One region of the Microbacterium sp. NPDC089695 genome, then DNA from elsewhere that is predicted to be linked to it. Evidence: predicted binding sites of a transcription regulator. Region 1 holds the regulator's gene; each other region holds the start of a gene.
What was found. The regulator LexA, encoded in region 1, represses DNA repair genes until DNA is damaged. The targets are predictions, from matches to a motif close to TCGAACANNTGTTCGA.
Positions count from the first base shown of each region.

Region 1 (5,996 bases):
CACCGAGGTGTCGATGCGGCTGGCGCCCGTGCCGTCGAGGTTCAGTTCGAGTTCGACGGTCGATTCGGACGTGCTGCGCGTGCGGCTCGCGGTGCGCGGGTTCTGGGCGGTGCTGCTCATGAAGCCGATCCTATCGATGCGAGGGCGTCGAGGAACGCGGTCGTCTCGGCCTCGGTGCCTGCCGTGACGCGGAGGTGCCCGGGAAGGCCGACGTCGCGGATCAGGACTCCGCGGTCGTACAGCTCCCGCCACACGCGCTTCGGATCGGAGACCCCTCCGAACAGCACGAAGTTCGACCACGACTCGTACGGCGCGTAGCCGAGTGCTTCGAGCGTCGCCGAGATGCGGTCGCGCTGCTCGATGATCTCGTCGACCATCCCGAGCATGACGTCGGCGTTGCGGAGAGCGGCGGTCGCCGCGGCCTGGGTGAGCGCGCTCAGGTGGTACGGCAGCCGCACGAGACGCAGCGCGTCGATGAACGCCGGATCGGCGGCCAGGTACCCGACGCGCGCGCCGGCGAACGCGAACGCCTTGCTCATGGTGCGCGACACGGCGAGTCGTGGGCGGCCGTCGAGCAGGGAGAGAGCCGAGGGGGCCTCGCGCGGAGCGAACTCCTGATACGCCTCGTCGACCACGACGATGCCGCGCGCGGCCTCGTAGACCGCTTCGATCACGTCGAGGCCGAGCGGCGTGCCCGTCGGATTGTTCGGCGCGCACAGCAGCACGACATCGGGGTCGACCTCGACGACCTGCGCCGCCGCCTCGTCGGGAGTGATCGTGAAGTCGGGCTGACGCGTGCCGGCGACCCAGCTCGCGCCGGTGCCCTGAGCGATGAGCGGATACATGGAGTACGTCGGCGCGAAGCTGAACGCCGTGCGGCCGGGACCTCCGAACGCCTGCAGGATGTGCTGCAGGACCTCGTTGGAACCGTTGCCTGCCCAGATCTGCGAGGCATCGAGCCCGTGGCCCAGGTACTCGGCGAACCCCTCGCGAAGGGTGGTGAACTCCCGATCGGGGTAGCGGTTGACGTCGCGCAATGCGACCGCGATGTCATCCAGCACGTCGCTCGCCACGGCATCGGGTACCGGGTGCGTGTTCTCGTTGACGTTCAGCGCGATGGGCAGAGGCGCCTGCGGCGCGCCGTACGGAGTGAGGCCCCGGAGATCGTCACGGAGCGGCAGGTCGTCGAGCGAAGCAGTCACCCTTCCCATGGTAGGGCGTGCGCTCGGCGGTCAGTCCGCGTACGCCGCCGGGATCGCGATCTCCTGGCCGATCTGGAGAGCGCCGCCCTGCAGGGAGTTGAGACGCGTGATGTCGCCGATGACCTCGCGCGGATCGGCGCCGGGAGCGACGCTCTCGGCGATCGACCAGAGGGTGTCTCCGGGCATCACGGTGATGGTCTCGAACGAAGCCGTCGGGACCTGCTCGTTGGAGGCCACGGCGCTGCCGCCGCTGAGAGCTGCGAACGCGATGCCGACAGCAAGGGGCACGGCGGCGGCCGCGAGCACGAGGCGGCGACCACGCGCCGTCAGCCGGAGGCGAGTCGCCGGACGTGCCGGGATGACTGCTGCGCTGCTGAAGGTGATGGTGCTCATCGTGTGCTCCTCTGCTGACCGCGATGCGGTGAAGGTGGCGTAGCGTTCGCATTCGCGACTCGGCCGGGAGCCGCGGATACGAAGCTACGTTCCGAAGGTATCTTCGAATTCGAACATCTGTCAAGACTTCTTCGAAATCCGCTCCTCGAATCCAACGACACGCTCGAACAGATATTCCCTATCGGCGCTTTTCTCGGATACGGTTTCGATACGAACACCCCACCACGGACCTCCGACATTCGAAGCGAGACGCCGGAACCGCACCTCTGAGGAGAACCATGAGCGAGAACTCCGCCACCGAGTCCGAGGCGCCGCGCACTCGCCGCCGGAAGAGCCTCAGCCCCAAGCAGATGGCGATCCTCGAGGTCATCCAGACGTCGATCAGCCGGTACGGCTACCCGCCGAGCATGCGTGAGATCGGCGACGCGGTCGGCCTGAAGTCCCTGTCGAGCGTCACCCACCAGCTCGGCCAGCTCGAGCTCAGCGGCTACCTGCGCCGCGATCCCGGCAAGACGCGCGCGATGGAGGTCCTGATCGACCTCCCCGGCACCGGCGCCGAGAATCCCGCCGACGTCGCCACCCCGGTCGGCGACGCCGCGCTGGTCCCCCTCGTCGGCCGCATCGCCGCAGGCGTGCCCATCACCGCCGACCAGCAGGTGGAGGAGATCTTCCCCCTGCCGCGCCAGCTCGTGGGCAAGGGCGACCTGTTCATGCTCAAGGTGTCAGGCGAATCCATGATCGACGCCGCCATCTGCGACGGCGACTGGGTGGTGGTCCGCTCGCAGAGCAGTGCCGAGAACGGCGAGATCGTCGCGGCGATGCTCGACGGGGAGGCCACGGTCAAGGTGCTGCGCCGCCGCGACGGCCACACGTGGCTGCTGCCGCGCAACTCCGCGTTCGAGCCGATCCTCGGCGATGAGGCCGTCGTGCTCGGCAAGGTCGTCGCGGTCCTCCGCGCGGTCTGATCACCGCTCGCACCTCGCGGGGTCCGCGTCCCGCCTAGGCTCGAGGGCATGACCGCACCGTACGGCACCTGGTCCTCGCCCTTCTCCCCCGCGGCGATCGCGACGGCGTCTCCGCGAATCGACGGCGCCCGCTTCGTGGGCGCGGACGTGTGGTGGGGCGAATCCGTGCCGGCAGAGGGCGGCCGCGTCACGGTGCGCAGTTCGACGGGCGAGATCGTCCTGCCCGCTCCGTGGAGCGCGAGGTCGCGCGTGCACGAGTACGGCGGTGGCGCATGGACCGCCGATCACGACGGCATCCTGTACTTCGTCGATGCGAAGGACCAGCGCATCCACCGGATGCCGCGCGGCGGCGCACCGGAGCCGCTCACCCCGCCCGGTCCCGCACACGGCGGGCTGCGCCTGCAGGGCGGTCGCCTCTTCGCCGTCCGCGAGGATCTGACGCGCGACCCGCACGTCCGGGGCATCGTCGAGATCCCGCTCGACGGCTCGGCCGCGCACGACGCGGATGCACTGACCGTGATCGCGGAGGGCGCAGGGTTCTACGCGCATCCCGCGCTCTCGCCCGACGGCTCACGGATCGCCTGGGTCGGGTGGACGGCGCCGCGGATGCCGTGGCAGGAGGCCTCGCTAGTGATCGCCGACATCGGCCGGGACACCCGGAGCGTTCCTCCGGCGCGCGCCGCCCTGCAGCCGGAATGGCTCGGCGACGACGAGCTCGTGTACGCCGACGACCCCTCCGGTCGATGGGCGCTGCAGCGCCTGCGCCTGGATGCCGCCGGCCGTCCGCTGCCCGTCGAGCCCGTCACGGCCGCCGCGATCGATGCCGACACGGGATACGGCCTGTGGGTGCTCGGCAACCGCTGGTTCCAGCCCCTCGCCGACGGTCGCATCGTGGCGGTGCGCACGAACGGACGCGACGATCTGGTCGTCGTCTCCCCCGACGGCAGCGCGAGGCCGCTCGTCGTGCCGGTCGACGGCCACGTGAGCGTGGACGACGTGTCCGGCACCCGCGTCCTGCTCTCGGGCAACAGCTCGACCAGCGCACCCGGCGTGTGGACGGTGGACGTGGACGCGGGCGCGGTGGAGCGCATCGCCGGCGGCGCGCCGGCCGACCCGAGCTGGATGCCGCCGTCGACCGCCCTGCTCGTCGACGGCTCGCACGGACCGGTGCACGCCTTCGCGTACGCCCCGCAGAACCCCGAGCAGGTCGCCCCCGAGGGCGAGTTGCCGCCGTACATCGTCTTCGTGCACGGCGGGCCGACCGCGCACGTGACAGGGGCGGCATCCGCGGCGATCGCGTTCTACACCAGTCGCGGGATCGGCGTGCTCGACGTGAACTACGGCGGTTCCTCCGGCTACGGACGCGACTACCGCGAGCGCCTGGACGGCCAGTGGGGCGTGGTCGACGTCGACGATGTGATCGCAGCCGCGCGGGGTCTGGCGGATGCCGGGCTCGCGGATCCCGCCAGGATCGCGATCCGCGGTGGATCAGCCGGCGGATGGACCGTCCTCTCGGCGCTCGTGCGCGGAGGCACGTTCGCCGCGGGCATCAGCCGCTACGGCGTCGCGGACCTCCGCATGCTCGCGGCGCACTCCCATGACTTCGAGGCCCACTACATAGAAGGCCTCGTCGGCCCGCTCCCCGACGCCGAGGACGTGTACGTCGAGCGCTCGCCCCTCACGCACGTCGATCGCATCGACGTGCCCGTGCTCCTGATGCAGGGCGGTGAGGACCGCGTCGTTCCGCCCGCGCAGGCGGAGGCGATCCGCGACGCCCTGCGCGAGCGCGGCGTCGACCACGAGTACGTGCTGTACCCGACGGAGGGCCACGGGTTCCGCGCTGCGGAGACGATCGTCGACGCTCTCGAGCGCGAGCTGGCGTTCCTCGGCCGGGTGTTCGGCTTCACCGCAGCGGACTGAGCGCGCTCCGCGCGCCGCGGGTCACTCGCCGACGCGGTTGCGGAGGCGCATCGCGCGCTCGGCCTCGCGCGTGTCCTGTCGCTCGCGCAGGGTCTGTCGCTTGTCGTACTCGCGCTTGCCCTTCGCGAGGGCGATCTCGACCTTCGCGCGACCGTCGGAGAAGTACAGCTTGAGCGGGATCAGCGTGTAGCCGCCGGCCGAGACGGCGTGCGCGAGCTTCGCGATCTCCTCCCGGTGCAGCAGCAGCTTGCGGATGCGCTTGGCCGAGTGGTTCGTCCAGTGCCCCTGCGAGTACTCCGGGATGTGCACGGCGTCGAGGAACACCTCGTTGCCCTTCACGAAGGCATAGCCGTCACTGAGGTTCGCTCGCCCCTGACGCAGCGACTTCACCTCGGTGCCGGTGAGCACCATCCCCGCTTCGTACGACTTCTCGATGTTGTAGTCGTGACGTGCGCGACGATTGGTCGCGACGACCTTCTCCCCGCGTTCCCTGGGCATGATTCACTCCTGATCCGTGCCGTGGTGGTGACCCCGGAGTCGGGCGCACGGCAGCCTGTCAGTCTATACCGACGACAGCGTCACGTGCGCAGCCAGCGGCGGATCGCGAAGCCGGCCGACAGCGCCGCGAGCACGATGCCGATGCCGATCAGCACGGGGACGACCAGCGCGGCATCCTGCATCGTCACCCACGTGGTGATGAAGGGCACCCGACCGCGCAGGTACCCGTTGACGCCGAAGTGCACGCCGGCGACGACGGCTGCGCTCGCGAGCACCGAGCCGAGGAAGGCGGCGAACACGCCTTCGAGCACGAACGGCGTCTGGATGAAGCGGTTGGAAGCGCCCACGAGACGCATGATGCCGATCTCCTTGCGACGCGCATAGGCCGAGAGGCGGATCGTCGTGCCGATCAGGAGGATCGCTGCGATCAGCATGAGCACGGCGATCCCCACGGCTATGTAGGTCGCCACGGTGAGCGCCGAGAACAACGGCTCGAGGTACTGCAGCTGGTCCTGCACCTGCTCGACTCCGGCGACGCCGTTGAACGCCTCTGCGATCACCTGCGACTGCCCGGGGTCCTTCATCGTGACGAAGAACACCTCGAAGGCCTGCTCCGGCGTGATCACGCTCGCCTGCTCCTCGCCCAGCTGCGCCACGAGCTTGGCGTAGGTGTCCTCCTTGGAGTCGAACGTCACCTCGCTGATGAGCGGCGCGAGCGCTTCGCCGTCGAGCTGCGCGCGCACGGCATCCACCTGGTCCTCGGTGGCTCCTCCGTCGACGCACGTCTGGGATTCGGAGATGGTCGAGCACATGTACACCGCGACCTGTGCGCGCTCGGTCCAGTAGCCGCGCATCGTGCCGATCTGCGACTGCATGAGGATCGCCGCGCCGACGAACGTGAGCGACACGAAGGTGACCAGCACGACGGAGATCACCATGGAGATGTTGCGTCGGAGGCCGCCGAGTGCCTCGGTGAGGATGAGTCCGATTCTCATGAGGTCGGGCCCACCTCCTCGGA
Region 1 covers NZ_JBIVHG010000003.1:38,233-44,228, forward strand. The annotation lists gene hisB (imidazoleglycerol-phosphate dehydratase HisB) at 1-120, opposite strand, end outside; gene ACIPYT_RS14755 (histidinol-phosphate transaminase) at 117-1,211, opposite strand; gene ACIPYT_RS14760 (LysM peptidoglycan-binding domain-containing protein) at 1,233-1,595, opposite strand; gene lexA (transcriptional repressor LexA) at 1,874-2,560, shown strand; gene ACIPYT_RS14770 (prolyl oligopeptidase family serine peptidase) at 2,609-4,480, shown strand; gene smpB (SsrA-binding protein SmpB) at 4,502-4,978, opposite strand; gene ftsX (permease-like cell division protein FtsX) at 5,059-5,973, opposite strand; gene ftsE (cell division ATP-binding protein FtsE) at 5,970-5,996, opposite strand, start outside.

Region 2 (5,996 bases), on a different contig from region 1:
GAGGCGGAGCCAGACGCAGAGCAGTTCGAGCAGACCGAGGACCCTGCCACCGCGCCGAGTGGCGACGGAGACACGGAGCAGGGCGCCGACATCGAACCCGAGCAGAGCCCGGAGCCCGAAGCCGCTGCTGACATCGAACCCGCCGCGCCGGGCGCCGACGCCGACGACGCCCCGGCCCCCTCGTTCGACGACATCCTCTTCGGCACCGGAGACGCGTCCGTCGCCGGAGGCGAAGAGCAGCCCGCCGGAGGCGAGGAGCAGTCGGCCGAGGCCGTGGACACGACGGCGGCCGACGACCAGGATGCAGACGCGTCGGGTGTCGACATCTTCGATGACCTCGGCGAGGGCGTCGGCGATGCGGACGCATCCGATGGGGATGACAGCCGTGCGGACGCATCCGATGGGGATGCCGACACCGACGACGCCCGCTCGGCGGCCGTGACGTCGATGCTCGCCGCCGCGGCGCGCGCCTACTACGACGACGAACCCGCGGACTACCCGGTCGGCGACGCCGAGGACGCCACCGAGGATTCCCCGGAGCGCCGCGACGACGCCGCGACCGACGCGGCGGGCGATGACGCGCACTGGTCGGTCGCGAGCACCGGTGTGATCGATCAGGTGCCCGCGTGGGCTCCGTCCGGAGACGCGGATCAGACCGCCGAACAGGACGACAGCCGCGACGGGGCGACGGACGACGGCGAGCCGAACCACGACGGTGAGCACCAGGGCGAGGTCCACGACGGCGAGCACAGCCACGACGGCGAGCATCGCCACGACTGACACGTCATCGACTGACGAGAAAGCCCTCCGCGCCGATCGGTGCGGAGGGCTTTCTCGTCAGTCGGCGGTCACGCCGGTCGAGGCCGGATGACGGGACGGCGACGCTGTTTCGACACCGGCGTCGGCGCGGTCGCAACGATCTCCTCGACGTCGGACGGTTCCGTCGACACGTCGAGGCGCAATGCCTGGGTGAGCGACAGGCCGTGACGCGTCGTGATGATGAGGCGTCGGTAGTCGGCATCCCCGTCGAGATCGATGACGACGCTCGGTCGGTGTCGCCGGATCAGGACGAAGTCGACGCTGCCGGCCGCCTTCCAGGTGCCCGATGCGAGCACACCGGGGATGTGGGTGCCGGGATTGGGCACACCGCGCAGCCAGGTCCAGGCGTCATCGGTGAGCTGCACCTTGGAGATCGTGTCGCGTGCGATGCGCAGATTGTCGCGGTGGAAGCTGGCCGCTCGCTCGATCGGCGAGAGCACGATCTCGAGTTGCGTCTGGTCCAGCAGCAACGTCACCATGCGTCCAGTCTGCCAGCGGCTCCCTGCCAGTTGTCTGCGTCTTCTTCACAGGACGGCAACGATCCGTTGTCGGTTCCCACCACCACGTTCTCCTTCATACCGATGTTCCGCTCGAGATTCGAACATATCTACTAAAGTGGAGGTATGGCAACTCCCGATGATTCCGATCTCGACCGCCGCCGAGCGCTGCTCGACGCGTGGCTCGAGAAGCGGCGTGCGATCGCGGTTCTCGAAGCCGAGGCGGCTGCACTTCTCGACGCGCGCATGCAGTTGTCGCAGTCCGATGCCGCCGAGCACCCGTTCCACCGTGACGCGATCCACCGCTCGATGATCGCGGAGTACGCCGCGGCCGGGCGGCAGTCGACGGGAAGCATGGAGTATGCGTTCACCGATGCGGCTTTCCTGCATCGCAGTCACCCCGAGGCACTCGCCGCTTTCCGCACCGGTTCGATCACGGCTCAGCATGTGCGAGCGATCGTCCGCGAGGGCGACATCGTCCGCGAGGCGGTGAGGAACGGTCGAGCGGATTCTGAAGCGCTCCACGCGTACGACACGGGCGCTGTGGTCGTGGCGGAGAACGAGTCGCCGGCGCGCACCGCGGTACACGTGCGCGCGTTGGCGGCCGCCCTCGCGGGAACGACGGTCGTCGAGCGGCTGGAGCGCTCGCGTGCCGAGCGCACCGTCGAGATGCGCTCGGTCGGAGACGGCCTCGCGCTGTTGACAGTGGTCCTCCCCGAGCATCTGGCCGTCGCGATCATGGATCGACTGACGCAGCTCGCCCGCGGGGTGGTCGCTGCACGGAAGATCCGACGCTCGGACACGGAGCAGTTCCACGCCCGCCACGAGAGTCTTGACGGAGGCAGCGATAGAGATGACGTCGGTGCCGGCACCTCGGGGCGCATCGAGAATGCAGACCACGGCGAGAGCGCAGAGCACGGCGCGGGCGCCGGGCGCGGCGAGAGTCACGATGCCGCCGCGTTCGGCGACGACCGCGGCGCCATCTTCGGTGACGGCACATTCACGACCGACCCTCTGGTCACCTCGACTGGCAGCATCGGCACGGGACATCCCGGCGACAGGACCTCAGGGGATGCCGACGGCGGGAGCACAGGACATCCCGACGGGAAGGCCTCAACGGATGCCGACGGCGAGAACACCCGGCACCGCGCCTCCGACGACAGAACGATCGATCAGGTCCGTGCTGATCTGCTCACCGATATGCTGCTCGCCGCGGATCCCAGTGCGGCGAACGGCTCAGGGCTCGACGGCGTTCAGGCACGGATCCAGGTGACCGTCGCGGCGACGACGCTGGCCCGACTCGACGATCGGCCCGCAGAGCTCGACGGTGTCGGACCTCTGCACCCGGAGATCGCCCGAGACCTGGCAGGTCGCAACGGCGGGTGGTCACGGCTGTTCCTCGACGCTCGTGGCATCGTCACGGCGACCGACACGTACTCGCCGACAGAGCCGATGCGTCGGTTCCTTCGAGCCCGCGATCAGCACTGTCGATTCCCCGGCTGTCGCATGCCCGTGCACCGGTGTCAGATCGATCACACGCACGACCATGCGAAGGGCGGTCGCACCGAGAACCACAACCTCGCGCACCTCTGCGCCTCGCACCATGTGCTCAAGCATCCCGACATCGCCGACGATCATCGCTGGAGCGCACGACAGCTCTCCGACGGATCGATCGACTGGCTCAGTCCGCTCGGCCGCAGCTATCGGGACTCGCCGCAGAGACGGGTGATGTTCACCTAGAGCACGTGGGCACGGTCGGGTCGAGACTTTGCGTCTCAGACCTCAGGCCCGCGTCTCAAGCCCGCGTCTCAAGCCCCGCGTCTCAAGCCCTCGTCTCAGGCCCTCGTCTCAAGCCCCGCGTCTCAAGCCCTCGTCTCAGGCCCTCGTCTCAAGCCCTCGTCTAAGCCCGCGTCTAAAGCCCGCGTCTCAAGCCCCGCGTCTCAAGCCCGCGTCTCAAGCCCGGGCTGCCGCCTGTGCTGCGACCGGGAGGGCGGCCTCGATCCTCTGCAGGTCGTCCTCGCCGTGTGCGGCGGTGAGGAACCACGCCTCGAAGACGCTCGGCGGCAGGGCCACTCCCTGCTCGCGCATGCTGTGGAAGAACGGGGCGTAGCGGAACGACTCCTGCGCCTGGGCCTCGACATAGTCCCGAGGAGCGGTGGGGCGGAACGAGGCGTTGAACAGGTTGCCTGCACGCGCGACCGCGTGGCTGACTCCCGCACCGGCGAGAGCGTCGTCGAGCGCTGTCGAGATTCGGGACGCCGCAGCGTCGACCGCGGCGTACACCTCGGGTGTCGCCAGACGCAGCGTGGCGAGGCCCGCGGCGACCGAGAGCGGATTGCCCGAGAGGGTCCCGGCCTGGTAGACGGGGCCGAGCGGCGCGAGCAGGTCCATCACGTCGGCCCGACCGCCGAGCGCGGCGAGCGGCATCCCTCCGCCGACGACCTTGCCGAACGTGACGATGTCCGGGGCGTACAGTTCACCGGCCGCCGCCTGCAGACCCCAGAAGCCCGCCGGATGCACGCGGAAGCCCGTGAGCACCTCATCCAGGATCATCAGCGCGCCATGAGCGTGTGCGGTCTCGGCGATGAAGGCGTTGAACCCGGCATCCGGAGCCACGACACCCATGTTGGCGGCCGCCGCCTCGACGATCACCGCGGCGATCCGTTCGCCGTGCTCCGCGAACACGGCCTCGAGAGCGGCACGGTCGTTGTAGTCGATCACCAGCGTCTGCGCCGCGACCGGCGCGGGCACTCCCGCCGAACCGGGGAGCGCGAGAGTCGCGACGCCCGACCCCGCCGCGGCCAGGAGCCCGTCGGAGTGACCGTGGTAGTGGCCGGCGAACTTCACGAGAAGGTCGCGTCCGGTCGCCCCGCGGGCCAGACGGATCGCGGTCATCGTCGCCTCGGTGCCCGTCGACACGAGCCGCACGCGCTCGATCGGCGCGGCATCGCCCACACGCACACGGTCGGCGATCAGCTCGGCGAGCTCCACCTCGCCCTCGGTCGGCGCACCGAACGAGAGGCCTCGCGTCGCGGCGTCCTGCACCGCGGCGACGATCTCGGGATGTGCGTGCCCGAGGAGGGCAGGACCCCACGACGCCACCAGATCGACGTACTCGACACCGGCCGCATCGGTCACCCGGGCACCGCGCGCAGACGCCAGGAAGCGGGGCGTGCCGCCGACCGATCCGTATGCGCGCACCGGCGAGTTCACGCCGCCGGGGATCACAGCACGGGCAGCGGAGAACAGGTCGTCGTTGCGGTCGGTCACAGCGCGGTCGGTCACAGCACACTCCTCAGGCGTCGCTCGGAAGGCTCCGGGCACTCCTCCCAGGCTAGCCCGGGCTGCTGTGCACGGGACTCAGGTCGGCTGCACCGGACCGTCGAACCGGAGTGCTCAGGATCGCAACCAGCGGGCCGCTTCGGTCGCCCAGTACGTCAACACGGCGTCCGCCCCCGCGCGGCGGATCGAGAGCAGCGACTCCAGGATCGACGCACGGCGGTCGATCCATCCGTTCGCCGCCGCGGCCTCGATCATCGCGTACTCGCCCGACACCTGGTACGCCCAGACAGGGATCCCGACGGTGTCGCGCACCTCGCGCAGAACATCGAGGAACGCCATCGCCGGTTTGACCATCACGATGTCGGCGCCCTCCTGCTCGTCGACGACGGCCTCCCGAACGCCCTCGCGCCGGTTGCCGGGGTCGAGTTGATACGTGCGGCGATCGCCGGTCAGCTGCGAATCCACGGCCTCTCGGAAGGGGCCGTAGAAGGCACTCGCGTACTTGGCGGCGTAGGCGAGCAGCAGGGTGTCGGTGAATCCCTCGGCGTCCAGGGCACGACGGATCACGGCGACCTGGCCGTCCATCATTCCGGACAGTCCCAGGAGCTGCGAGCCTGCGCGCGCCTGCGCGAGCGCCATCGAGGTGTACCGCTCCAGCGTGGCGTCGTTGTCGACCGACCCATCGGCCGACAGCACGCCGCAATGCCCGTGATCGGTGAACTCGTCGAGGCATAGGTCGGTCTGCACGACCAGCGCATCACCGACCTCGGCGGCGAGCGCCTCGGTCGCGACGTTCAGGATGCCGCGAGGATCGTCGGCCCCCGAGCCGCGGGCATCGCGCACGGCCGGCACACCGAACAGCATGACACCGCCGACTCCGGCATCCGCGGCCTCGACAGCCGCTGCCTTGAGCGAGTCCAGCGAATGCTGTGCGACTCCGGGCATCGAGCCGATCGGCGCCGACTCATCGAGCCCCTCGCGCACGAACAACGGCAGCACGAGCTGCCGGGGCTCGATCGAGGTCTCGCGCACGAGGCCGCGAACCGCGGGCGACTGGCGCAGTCGCCGCAGTCGGACGTCGGGGAAGCTCACGGCGCCAGCTCGTCAGCCGCGTGCGGGAGGGTGAAGGTCGATACGGCGTCGATGAGGGCATCGACCGTCTGCCGGTCGGCGACGACCGTGATCGGAAGCCCGGCCTTGTCGGCATCCCGTGCCGTGCGCGGACCGATCGCCGCGAGAAGCGTCTCGTCGGGGATCTCCGGGAACTGCTCGCGAACCTGCGCGGCCACCGACCCGCTGGTGATGAGGATCGCGTTGATGCGACCGTTCTCGACATCGCGCTTGATGCGGTCGGTCACCGGGACGCCGACCGTGCGATACGCGACGACGCTGTCGACG
Region 2 covers NZ_JBIVHG010000001.1:538,655-544,650, forward strand. The annotation lists gene ACIPYT_RS02690 (ATP-binding cassette domain-containing protein) at 1-780, shown strand, start outside; gene ACIPYT_RS02695 (hypothetical protein) at 849-1,298, opposite strand; gene ACIPYT_RS02700 (HNH endonuclease signature motif containing protein) at 1,443-3,056, shown strand; gene ACIPYT_RS02705 (glutamate-1-semialdehyde 2,1-aminomutase) at 3,270-4,586, opposite strand; gene hemB (porphobilinogen synthase) at 4,713-5,690, opposite strand; gene ACIPYT_RS02715 (uroporphyrinogen-III synthase) at 5,687-5,996, opposite strand, start outside.
Region 2: the regulator LexA is predicted to act here: its motif matches at 1,417-1,432, upstream of ACIPYT_RS02700 (HNH endonuclease signature motif containing protein).

Region 3 (5,996 bases), on a different contig from region 1:
TCACCCTCAGGAGAACGCACATGTCGGTGGGACTGCTCGCGGTCGTGGATGACATCCTCAGCGCAGCCATGAAGGCGTCGGCGAAGGCGGCGGGTGTCGTGATCGACGATGCGGCCGTCACACCCCAGTACGTGCAGGGCATCACGCCCGCGCGCGAGCTGCCGGTGGTCGCGAAGATCGCCGTGGGGTCGCTGGCGAACAAGTTCCTCATCATCATCCCGATCGCGCTGTTGCTCACGGCGTTCGCACCGTGGGTGCTGCCGTTCCTGCTGATCCTCGGCGGCGCGTACCTGTGCTTCGAGGGTGCAGAGAAGGTGCTGGAGTGGTTCGGCGTGCAGCACGGTCATGCCGACGAGGGCGCCCGCGACGAACGGAAGCTCGTGTTCGGCGCGGTGCGCACCGATCTGATCCTCTCGACCGAGATCATGCTCATCTCGTTGGCGAACCTCGAGGCGGGCCTCGACATCTGGACGACGCTCGCGATCCTCGCGGTGATCGCGCTGCTCATGACGGGCGTCGTGTACGGCGCGGTGGCGCTGCTGGTCAAGATCGACGACATCGGTCTGCGGATGGCGAAGAGCCCCGAGCGCCGCGTGCGTCACACGGGCACGCGCATCGTGCGGTCGATGCCCGGGGTGTTCCGTTTCATCAGCATCCTCGGCACGGTCGCGATGCTGTGGGTGGGCGGCCATCTGCTGCTCGTGAACCTCGGCGAAGTGGGAGTGCATTTCGGCGCCGACATCCTGCACGCGATCGAGCACGCCCTGGAACCGGCCGGCGGTGTCATCGTGTGGATCGGCGACACCCTGTTCTCGGCGATCGCCGGACTCGTCGCCGGCCTCGTGATCGTCGGCGTCGTGCTCGGTATCGCCAAGCTCTTCGGAAAGAAGCCGAGCTTCCACGAGGGCGAGGAGTCCCCCGCCGACGTGCACGTCTGAGTAAGGCGCGGCACCCACGTCACGCCGCGATGTCATAGCGCGCTCGTCCGCCGAGCCGAGGTCGGCGATCGGGGTCGACGTTCGCAGGAGGTATCAGCCACACTCGAGCCGCTCTGCCCACCCCGTCGACGCGGATGTCCCAGCCGTTGTCGTGTATCCGGTGGTGACACGATTCGCAGAGCAGAACCCCGTTCTCGAGATCGGTCGGGCCCGCATCGCGTTGCCACCACCTCAGGTGGTGGGCTTTCGTCATCTGCGGTGGTAGCCCGCACATGACGCACCCGCCGTCTCGCTCCGCGAGCGCCAGACGCTGTGCTCTGGTGAACAAGCGCTTCTCGCGGCCCCAGTCCAGGATTTCGCCCGCCGAGCCGAGGACGACGGGGATGACTCCGCCGCTCGCCGCCATCCGTCGGCAGCTCGAGATGCTCACGGGCTGGTCGGTGCCGTCGATCGTGGCGACTCCGGTGCCGGTCTTGAGGTCGTCGAGAGACACGCGCACGATCACGGTCGCTCCGGTAGAAGGAAGATCGCCCGCCTCGCATGACACGGCGTGCTCGCAGAGAGCCGTGAGCGCGTCGGCCTGGATCATCGCCACGGTGCGGTGATCGGCGTCGCCAGCATCGGGCGCCGGCGCATCCTGGCGCGCACGGAACGTCGCCGCCACATACGCGTGGATCGCGGCCTTGATCGGGGCCCCCGCCGCGACATCCGTCTGCAGCGTCAGGTGCAGAAACCCCTCACGCTCGAACATCGTGAGCGATCGCCCCGACCGTGACTCCTGTTCCCGCGGGGCGACCCCGTCGGGATCCAACCATGCCTCGGCACGCACGACGAGGCGGCGGACGTCGTCGAGCGACATGCCGAGCGCGCGCTCGACCAAGAGCCGCTCGGCCTCACCGACACGCACGATGTCGACCTTCACCCGCGCACGGTCGAGCAGCGCCACGATCACGGCCGCCGCTGCAGCGCTCAGATCTCCCGCGGCCAATGCCCGCTGGACCGCCGGGTATCTCGCCGGCAACGCCTGGCCGAGCAGATTCGCACGCGGGGCTGTCGCCTCGCCCACGGTCACCAATCGCGTGGCGTCGCCCTTCGAGCCCCCGGTCGTCGCGGCGATCAGTGCGGCGGGCGACCGGAACCCCTGCTGCTTCGCCAGCCCACCGGAGCCCAGTTCCGGCCTCGACTCCCGCGCGATCCCCGCCGCGATCTCGGCGTGCAGTCCATCCAATCGGCGCTGCAGAACACCTACTGCCTTGTGTGCCGCGAGCAGTTGCGCACGTGACAACTCGACACCGTTGTCGGCATCACCCCACGCCTCGTCGAGGCGGTGAACGGCCTCGACGAGCGGGCGGAGGTGCTGTGCGGTCATGCACTCAGTTTAGTATATATGTTCGAATCTCCAACGGAATACCGATATAGCGCGCAACGATCCCGATGCCAGGCCTCGACCGCAGGTCACGGGAAGGCGCTCCCCGATCACACGCGGACGCACCCCATCGAACGCGAGCTGCCGCCGCGCCACGTCGATGAGAATCTCCGGGTCGGCGGCCACCCGCTGCTCATGAACCTCGGCGAGGTGGGAGTGCATCAGTCACGCTCTGACCACCACGTGTCCGCGCGGCTCTGCGGTGCTTAGGTTTCCGATTCAACCAATCGATGCCAAGCACAATCAGAATCGTCATCCCGGTGACCGCGCCGATGATCCATGGATTGATCGGCGTCGTGTAAGCGACTACGAGCGATGCGACGAAAAGGATGCCAGGGGCCCAGTCACGCACGATGTTCGAGCTACGCACGATGTTCCTTCGCTGTGTTGTGAAGATGTTGACCCGGTCCATGTTTCACAACGATCGCATTCGCCCCAACGGAATACCGGAACAGCGCACGGCGCCAGGACAACCCCTCACCTCAGCGTGTGATCCTCGCTCCGCAGCCACTCGTCGAACGTGGTCGTCCCCTGCACGGCATCCGCTCCCCCGCGCAACGATCCCGACGCCAGGCCTCGGCCGTAGGCCCCAGGAAGCCGCACCTCGATCACCCGCCGACGCGCCCCCTCGAACGCGAGCTGCCGCCGCGCCACGTCGACCAGCACCTCGTCGCGCGGACCCACGAGATCAGCCGCCCGGCCGACCGGGCCGCTCTCGGCCACCCGCACGAGATGCTCGCCGACCTCGCGCGCCGCGACCGGACGCATCAGCATCCGCGGCAGCACCGCGATCGGGCCGCCCATGCCAGCCAGCAACTGCCCCGCGAACTCGTGGAACTGCGCAACGCGCGCGATCGTGGACGGCACCGATCCGGCCGCGACCGCCCGCTCCTGAGCGAGCTTGCCCGCGTAGTACGAGGCGTCGATACCGTCGATCCCCACGATCGACAGCGCGACATGATGGCCCACACCCGCGGATGCCTCGGCCGCGAGCAGGTGGCGCGTCGCCGCCTCGAAGAACCGCGTGGCCTTCCTCGCCGACAGCGTGGTGCCGCTGTTCGTCGCGTCGATCACGGCATCCGCTCCGGCCAACGCCGCAGCGAGCCCCTCCCCGGTCAGCACGTCCACGCCGCGCGACCGTGCCAGCACCACCACGTCGTGCCCGGCGCGCTCGGCCGCATCGACCACGTACCGGCCGACCAGACCCGTTCCTCCGGCGACAGCGATCCTCATCCGATCCTCCTCGTCACGGGACCCCGACGACAGGATCCTCCCACCAGGATGACGGTGCGATGGCGTGACATGTGAGGTCTCGCCTCACATGTCACAGGCTCCCGTCGTCATATCCTGCAGGAGCCCGCGAACCGGCGAGAGGGAGACCGTGGACGACGATCTGCACGACGTGTTCCGCGAACGCCGGCGCCTGCTCGCGCTCGGCTACCGCATGACGGGGACCATGGCGGATGCCGAGGACATCGTGCAGGAGACGTATCTGCGGTGGTACCGCCTCGACGACGCAGAGCGCGAGTCGATCGCGAACCCGGCGGGATGGCTCACCACCGTCGCCGGCCGCATCGCGCTCGATCTCCTCGGCTCCGCGCGCCGCCGCCGCGAGCAGTACGTGGGCGAGTGGCTGCCGGAGCCGGTGCCCGCCGGCACCTTCCACGGCGCGCTGCCCCGGCGCATCGAGGCCACCGGCCACGACGCCGACCCCCTCGATCGCGTCACGTTCGACGACGACGTCTCGACCGCGCTGCTCGTCGTGCTCGAGGCGATGACGCCGGCCGAGCGCGTGGCGTTCGTGCTGCACGACGTGTTCGACGTGCCCTTCGACGAGATCGCGACCGCGGTGGGGCGCTCGTCGGCTGCCGTGCGCCAGCTCGCCTCCTCGGCCCGCCGCCACGTGCGCGAGAGCCGCGCGACCGCCGTGCCGCGCGCCGAGCACGACCGGGTGGTGCGCGCGTTCCAGGAGGCCGCGCGCACGGGCGAGGTCGCGGGACTGATGTCGTACCTCGCCCCCGACGTCGAGCTGCGCAGCGACGGCGGCGGCGTGGTCCGTGCAGCGCGCAACGTTGTCTCGGGTGCCGACAACGTCGCCCGGTTCCTGCTCGGCATCGCCGCGAAGCGTCCGGAGCTCACGGCCGAGGAACAGGCGCGCGGCGACGGCGTCGGGCTCGTGTTCCGCGACGGCGACGACCGCGGCGCGGTGCGATCCGTCATGGACTTCCGCGTCGAGAACGGCCTCATCACGCGGCTGTGGATCATGCTGAATCCGGCCAAGCTCACGCAGTGGGCAGCGGATCCGGCATCCGACGACTGAGCCGACGACGACTGAGCCGAGGTCGGCTCAGCGGGCCGGAGTCCGCTCGATCACGGCCTCGAGCGCATCCGAGGCGAGCACGGCGTCACTGGCGATGAGCGCGAGTCCGATCACGCCGTCGAGAGCGCCGAGCGTCGAGCGGGCGATCGTGAGGTCGCGGGTGACGAGCGGCGTCGCGCGCTGGTAGACGCGCTCGCGGATGCCGGACATGAGGACCTCGTCGCACTCGGCCAGGCGCCCGGACAGCGCGATCGCCCGCGGATTGAGGATGCTGACGAGATCGGCGATCGCGTCGCCGATGATGCGCCCCGCGGCTCGGACCCGACGCACGGTCTCGATGTCGCCGCGGGCGACCAGGTCGACGATGTCGCGCGTGCCGGTGGTCTCGATGCCGATGGCGGCGAGCTCGCGCTGCAGCGCCCATCCGCCGGCGTAGGCCTCGACGCAGTCGAAGCTGCCGCACCGGCACTCGCGCGGCTCGGCGTCGACGATGGCCGCGCGGGTGTGGCCGATGTCGCCGGCCGCCCCCTTGTCGCCGCGGATGATCTGGCCGTTGAAGACGAGCCCGGCGCCGATGCCGGTGCCGAGCTTGAGCCCGATCACGTTGTCGAACCTGTTCACCCGCGCCTCGGCGACCGCGCGGGCGTTGGCGTCGTTCTCGACGATGACCGGGGCGTCGAAGTGCGGGGCGAACCACTCGGCGATGTCGAAGCCGTCCCATCCGGTCATGATCGGCGGGTTGACGACGCGGTGCGCCGCGAACTCGACCGGCCCGGGCACGCCGACGGCGACGGCCCACACCTCGACGCCGTTGACGAGACCACGGAAGGCGTCGAGCACGGCATCCAGCACCGGCTCGGGGCCGTCCCAGACGTCGATCTCCTGCTCGGTGCTCTCGATCGGCGTGCCGGTCAGGTCGCACAGCGCAGCGGTGAACCCGGTCGCGCCGATGTCGGCGCAGAGGATCACCGCCCGCTCGGCATGGAAGGCGAAGCGACTCGACGGTCGGCCGCCCGTCGACTCGCCGCCCTCGATCGGGGCGAGGAGGCCCACGGCGGTGAGCGCGGAGAGGCGCTGGTTCACGGTCGAGCGGGACAGACCCGAGAGGGCGATCACGTCTGTGCGACTCAACGGCCCCTGATCGCGGAACAGCGCGAGCACGTCGCTCTCGTGTGACTCCATGTCCGCACCTCCCTGTCCGACATCGACGTCCTGTCACTCTACTCAATTGAAGTGAAAAAGTCTCGTGACTTTTGTGTTGACGTGAATCAAAAGTCGGGATACATTGTGTCGACCGGCACGAGGTAGTGCC
Region 3 covers NZ_JBIVHG010000001.1:804,674-810,669, forward strand. The annotation lists gene ACIPYT_RS04030 (DUF808 domain-containing protein) at 21-938, shown strand; gene ACIPYT_RS04035 (DUF222 domain-containing protein) at 958-2,307, opposite strand; gene ACIPYT_RS04040 (SDR family oxidoreductase) at 2,842-3,597, opposite strand; gene sigJ (RNA polymerase sigma factor SigJ) at 3,746-4,684, shown strand; gene ACIPYT_RS04050 (ROK family protein) at 4,712-5,866, opposite strand.
Region 3: the regulator LexA is predicted to act here: its motif matches at 2,318-2,333, upstream of ACIPYT_RS04035 (DUF222 domain-containing protein).

Region 4 (5,996 bases), on a different contig from region 1:
CCAACGACAAGATCGTCGAGCAGATCACGAGCGTGCTGTCGCAGTTCAACGTCGACGCCAAGGTCACCGGTTTCTCGCGAGGTCCGACGGTCACCCAGTACGAGGTCGAGGTCGGACACGGCGTCAAGGTCGAGAAGATCCTGCAGCTGAGCAACAACTTCGCCTACGCCGTCGCGTCCAACGACGTGCGCATCCTCTCGCCGATTCCCGGCAAGAGCGCGATCGGCATCGAGATCCCGAACACCGATCGCGAGACGGTCTCGCTGGGCGACGTGCTGCGGTCTCAGGCTGCGCAGAAGAGCACGCATCCGCTGACCATCGGCGTCGGCAAGGACGTCGGCGGCAACTTCGTCACCGCCAACCTCGCGAAGATGCCCCACCTGCTGGTCGCCGGCTCCACCGGATCGGGTAAGTCGAGCTTCGTGAACTCCATGATCACGAGCCTGCTGATGCGTGCGCGGCCGGCGGACGTGCGCATGGTGCTGATCGACCCCAAGCGCGTCGAGCTCACGAGCTACGCAGGCGTCCCGCACCTGATCACTCCCATCATCACGAACCCCAAGAAGGCCGCTGAGGCTCTGCAGTGGGTCGTGAAGGAGATGGACATGCGGTACGACGACCTCGCGTCGTTCGGGTTCCGTCACATCGACGACTTCAACAAGGCCGTGCGCGCCGGGGAGGTCGAGGTGCCGGTGGGCAGCGAGCGCGTGCTCAAGCCCTACCCGTATCTGCTGGTCGTGGTCGACGAGCTGGCCGACCTGATGATGGTCGCTCCGCGTGACGTCGAGGACTCGATCGTGCGCATCACCCAGCTCGCGCGCGCCTCCGGCATCCACCTGGTTCTCGCGACCCAGCGCCCGAGCGTCGACGTCGTGACGGGTCTGATCAAGGCCAACGTGCCGTCGCGGCTCGCGTTCGCCGTCACCAGCGTCACCGACAGCCGCGTGATCCTCGACAGCCCCGGTGCCGACAAGCTCATCGGCCAGGGCGATGCGCTCTTCTCTCCCATGGGTTCGTCGAAGCCCTTCCGCCTGCAGGGCGCATGGGTCGACGAGAAGGAGATCGACGCGGTCGTCAAGCACGTCACCCGCCAGGCTCGGCCCGAGTATCGGGCGGATGTGCAGGAGGCGATGGAGCCGGCCAAGAAGAAGGAGGTCGACGAGGACATCGGCGACGACCTCGAGCTGCTGCTTGCGGCCGCTGAGCTCATCGTCTCGTCGCAGTTCGGCTCGACGTCGATGCTGCAGCGCAAGCTCCGCGTCGGCTTCGCCAAGGCCGGCCGGCTGATGGACCTCCTCGAGTCGCGCGAGGTCGTCGGGCCGTCCGAGGGGTCCAAGGCGCGCGACGTCCTCGCGACGCCGGAGCAGCTCCCGCAGGTCATGGCGAAGCTCCGTGGCGATGACGTCCCGTCGGCGCCGGCCGGCTCGGCGTCAGCGCCGGCGATGCCCGCCGCGCCGACGCCCCCTGACCCGGTGGACGCGCAGTTCGACGGTCTCCCGGTGGTGGAGGCGGAAGGCGGCGATGAAGACGCCTGGGGCCTGACGGGACGCGACTGATGGCCATTCCTCGTCAGCTCCCGAATGCGATCACCGTCGCGCGGATCCCCCTCGCCGTACTCTTCTTCGTGATCCTGCTGCTCGGAGGCATCTTCGGCGACGCCGACATCGTGCTGCGCTGGATCGCCGGCGTCCTCTTCGTCGTCGCGATCTCGACGGACTGGGTCGACGGCTACCTCGCCCGGCGCTACGACATCGTGAGCGATTTCGGGAAGCTCTGGGATCCGATCGCCGACAAGCTCCTCACCGGGGCCGGATTCATCGGACTCGCCGTCCTCGGCGAGTTGTCGTGGTGGATCGTGATCGTCATCCTCGTCCGTGAGTGGGGCATCACCGTGCACCGTCTGGTCGTCGCGAGAGAACACGTCGTCGCGGCCGCCTGGATGGGCAAGATCAAGACGGCCGTGCAGGGCGTGGCGCTCTCGTGGGCGCTGCTGCCGCTGCACGTCTTCATCGGCCTCGGCGCATGGACGCTGGTGACCGCGGTGCTCATGATCGCGGCCCTCGTGCTGACGGTCGCGAGCGGCATCGATTACATCTTCGCTCAGGTACGAGGGTCGCGGCAGCAGTCGTGACACTCGCATCGGAGGCCGTCGCAGCGCTCGTCTCCCGTGGGTGGACCCTGGGCGTTGCGGAGTCCTTGACGGGCGGCGCGGTGTGCGCCGAGATCGTCGCGGTTCCCGGTGCCTCTGCCGTGCTGTGGGGTGGCGTCGTCGCCTACGCGACCCCGGTCAAGCACTCGGTGCTCGGTGTCGATGCCGATCTCCTCGCCGAGCACGGACCCGTGCACGCCCGCGTCGCGTTGCAGATGGCGGAGGGCGTGCGAGGCGCCGTCGCGGTCGGCCGTCGCGCCGACGTCGGGATCGCCACCACGGGGATCGCGGGCCCCGATAGCCCCGACGGACAGCCTGTCGGCACGGTGCACATCGCGATCGTGACCCCCGACGGCGCCGTGAGCGAGTCGTACCGCTTCCTCGGTGATCGCGCGACGATTCGCGCCCGCTCCACGGATGCCGTTCTCTCGGCGCTCCGTCGACTGGTCGGGGAATAGCGGCGACACGGGTGCGGTTGTCATGGATGTGCTCACATCGAAAGCACAGCGTGCGAAGGTAGATTCTGTGGCAGTCCCAAGGACTAGACTGGCGATTCCATCGGGGGAGACCCCGCGATGGCGATCTGGGAGGAGGAGGTTCCGATGATTCTCGTACGACAGGAAATCGGCGATGTGCTGAGGGACTTCCGCCTGCAGAAGGGGCGCACGCTCCGGCAGGTCGCGAGCAAGGCGTCCGTGGCCCTCGGCTACCTCAGCGAGGTCGAGCGCGGTCAGAAAGAAGCCTCGAGCGAGATCCTCGCATCCGTGGCGGACGCGCTCGATGTGCCGATCTCGACCATCATGCGCGAAGTCGGCGACCGCATCTCGGTTCTCGAAGGCATCCAGGTGTTCCCGGACGTCGTGCCCGACGATCTCGTGGCCGCGGTCGAGCCCGAGCTCACGCTGCGCTGAGCCCGACGGCGGTCGATCGTCGATGAGACGCAGTGAGTTCCTCCGTGCCGTCGACGCGGAGTTCGGCGGTCGTGCATCGTCTCTGGTGAGCGATCTGGTGTTGAAACCGCTCGATGGCAGGACGGCCGCCGAAGCGTTGGATGCCGGAGTGTCTCCGCGTGACATCTGGCTCGCGCTCTGCGCTGAAGCGGACGTGCCCCTCGAGCGGCGCCACGGGGCGGGACGCCTCGAACCTCGCCGGCACTGAGAGTGCGGAGGCATCCCGGAGGAGACACGCCGAGTCGGCGTGTCGTCGAAGGTGTGTTCGAAACAGGCGTAGTCTTCTGCACAAGTGGTTCAGGGATTACGTTCTCCCCATTCGCCGCGGCCGATGACGCAATGTCGGAGGCTGCTCGTACGGTGTGAACAGGCCCGAGAGCCATACGCCTTGTCGGAGAGTTCCACCCAGCCCGGGTGGGCCGCGACAGCCTACAGGCGGCACCACGCGAGCAGAAGGAGCACGCCATGCCATCACCCGCCGACCGCGAGAAGTCCCTCGAGACCGCCCTCGCCCAGATCGACCGGCAGTTCGGAAAGGGCTCGGTCATGCGCCTCGGCAGCGACGAGCGCGCTCCCGTCGCGGTGATCCCGACCGGATCCATCGCGCTCGACGTCGCTCTCGGCGTCGGCGGTCTCCCGCGCGGCCGCATCGTCGAGATCTACGGCCCCGAGTCCTCGGGTAAGACGACGCTCACGCTGCACGCGATCGCGAACGCCCAGCGTTCCGGCGGCATCGCCGCCTTCATCGACGCGGAGCACGCGCTCGATCCCGATTATGCGGCGAAGCTCGGCGTCGACATCGACGCTCTGCTGGTCTCGCAGCCCGACACCGGTGAGCAGGCGCTCGAGATCGCCGACATGCTCGTCCGGTCGGGAGCGATCGATCTGATCGTCATCGACTCCGTCGCGGCCCTCGTGCCCCGTGCCGAGATCGAAGGCGAGATGGGTGATTCCCACGTCGGACTCCAGGCCCGCCTGATGTCGCAGGCGCTCCGCAAGCTCACGGGTGGTCTCAACCAGACCAACACGACGATGATCTTCATCAACCAGCTGCGTGAGAAGATCGGCGTCTTCTTCGGATCCCCGGAGACCACCGCCGGCGGTAAGGCCCTGAAGTTCTACGCATCGGTGCGCATGGACATCCGTCGTATCGAGACGCTGAAGGACGGAACCGACGCCGTCGGAAACCGCACCAGGGTCAAGGTCGTCAAGAACAAGATGGCACCCCCCTTCAAGCAGGCGGAGTTCGACATCCTCTACGGCGTGGGTATCTCGCGAGAGGGCAGCCTCATCGACTTCGGTGTCGATCATGGCATCGTGAAGAAGTCGGGATCCTGGTACACCTACGACGGCGATCAGCTCGGTCAGGGCAAGGAGAACGCACGGACGTTCCTGATCAAGAACCCCGACATCGCGCTGACCATCGAGACGCAGATCAAGCAGAAGCTCGGCATCGGTGGCGCGGCCGCCGCGCCCGGCGATGAGCTTGCAGAGCGCCGCCCGGCCTGATCATGACGACACGAGACGACGGGGGCGCGTCCGAGAGGATCGCCCCCGTCATCCCTCTCTTCGGCGCGCAGCGAGGAGCACGCGCGGAGTCGACCGCTTCGGTCGGCCGCGACGCCCCTGAGCGGGCCGATCGCGTCACTCCTCACGCTGACGACGACCTCGTTCAGTGGCGTACGACATGGGGTGACGAGCCCTCCTCGCGGCATCCCGCCCGAAGAGGCTCACGATCTTCGAGACCGGGTCTTCGGGCCGTGAATGACACGTCGGGAGATTCCGGGTCTGCGGGTGCAGAGACTGTGCTGGCCCAGAGCGATGTCCGTGCGGCCGCCGAAGAGTCGCTCGTGAGAAAGCTCCGCACACGCTCTCTGTCGGTGTCCGAGGTCCGGTTGATTCTCCGCGGCTTCGAGCACCACGGCATGTCGCTCGACGGGTCGCTGATCGACGACATCCTCGATGATTTCGAGCGTCGCGGATACGTCGACGACGCACAACTCGCCGGCCAACTGGTCGCTGCCGGTGTCGAGCGAAAGGGGCAGGGGCGCGTGGCTCTTTCGCGCGCTCTCGCTCAGCGGGGAATCCCTCGAGAGATCATCGATGCCGCCCTCGACGAGCTGCCCGACGATGATGCCGATCGCGCCCTCGACTACGCCCGGTCGAAGGCACGCTCGCTCGCGCGGCTGGATGCCGACACCGCGCTGCGTCGACTCGTCGGCCAGCTCTCGAGGCGGGGGTACAACGGCGCTGTCGCCATGTCAGCGGCGAAGACGGCCCTGCGCGAGACGTCGGGCGGTCGGCCGGCCACGGGCGTGCGTTTCGTCGACTCCGACTGACCTCGGTCGTCCCGCGCGGCCGCCAGCCGGTGCGTCCGCGGCGCGCGTCGTCGACGCGTGCGGCGGGCACCTGGCCGAGAGGAGGCGCTCGTACAATGGGAGAACCATGACTATTCCGCGCAGTGAACCGACGATCATCGCCTCGTCGTCCGCAGCCGTCGATCTCGACGGACGCCATCGCTCGTACGAAGTGCGAACCTTCGGGTGCCAGATGAACGTGCACGACTCGGAGCGCCTCTCCGGCTCGCTCGAGAGCGCCGGCTATGTGCGTGCCGAGGCTGGCGACGATGCCGACGTCGTGATCATCAACACGTGCGCCGTGCGTGACAACGCCGCCGGAAAGCTCTACGGCACGCTGGGGCAGCTCGCCGCGGTCAAACGTCGCAAGGACGGCATGCAGATCGCCGTGGGCGGGTGCCTCGCGCAGATGGACAAGCAGGCCGTCCTCGACAAGGCGCCCTGGGTCGACGTCGTCTTCGGAACCCACAACATGGGATCGTTGCCCGGGCTCCTCGAGCGGGCTCGTCACAACGGTGACGCAGAGCTCGAGATCCTCGA
Region 4 covers NZ_JBIVHG010000001.1:2,411,701-2,417,696, forward strand. The annotation lists gene ACIPYT_RS11545 (DNA translocase FtsK) at 1-1,556, shown strand, start outside; gene pgsA (CDP-diacylglycerol--glycerol-3-phosphate 3-phosphatidyltransferase) at 1,556-2,131, shown strand; gene ACIPYT_RS11555 (CinA family protein) at 2,128-2,607, shown strand; gene ACIPYT_RS11560 (helix-turn-helix domain-containing protein) at 2,752-3,060, shown strand; gene ACIPYT_RS11565 (DUF3046 domain-containing protein) at 3,083-3,307, shown strand; gene recA (recombinase RecA) at 3,565-4,608, shown strand; gene ACIPYT_RS11575 (regulatory protein RecX) at 4,980-5,438, shown strand; gene miaB (tRNA (N6-isopentenyl adenosine(37)-C2)-methylthiotransferase MiaB) at 5,545-5,996, shown strand, end outside.
Region 4: the regulator LexA is predicted to act here: its motif matches at 3,353-3,368, upstream of recA (recombinase RecA).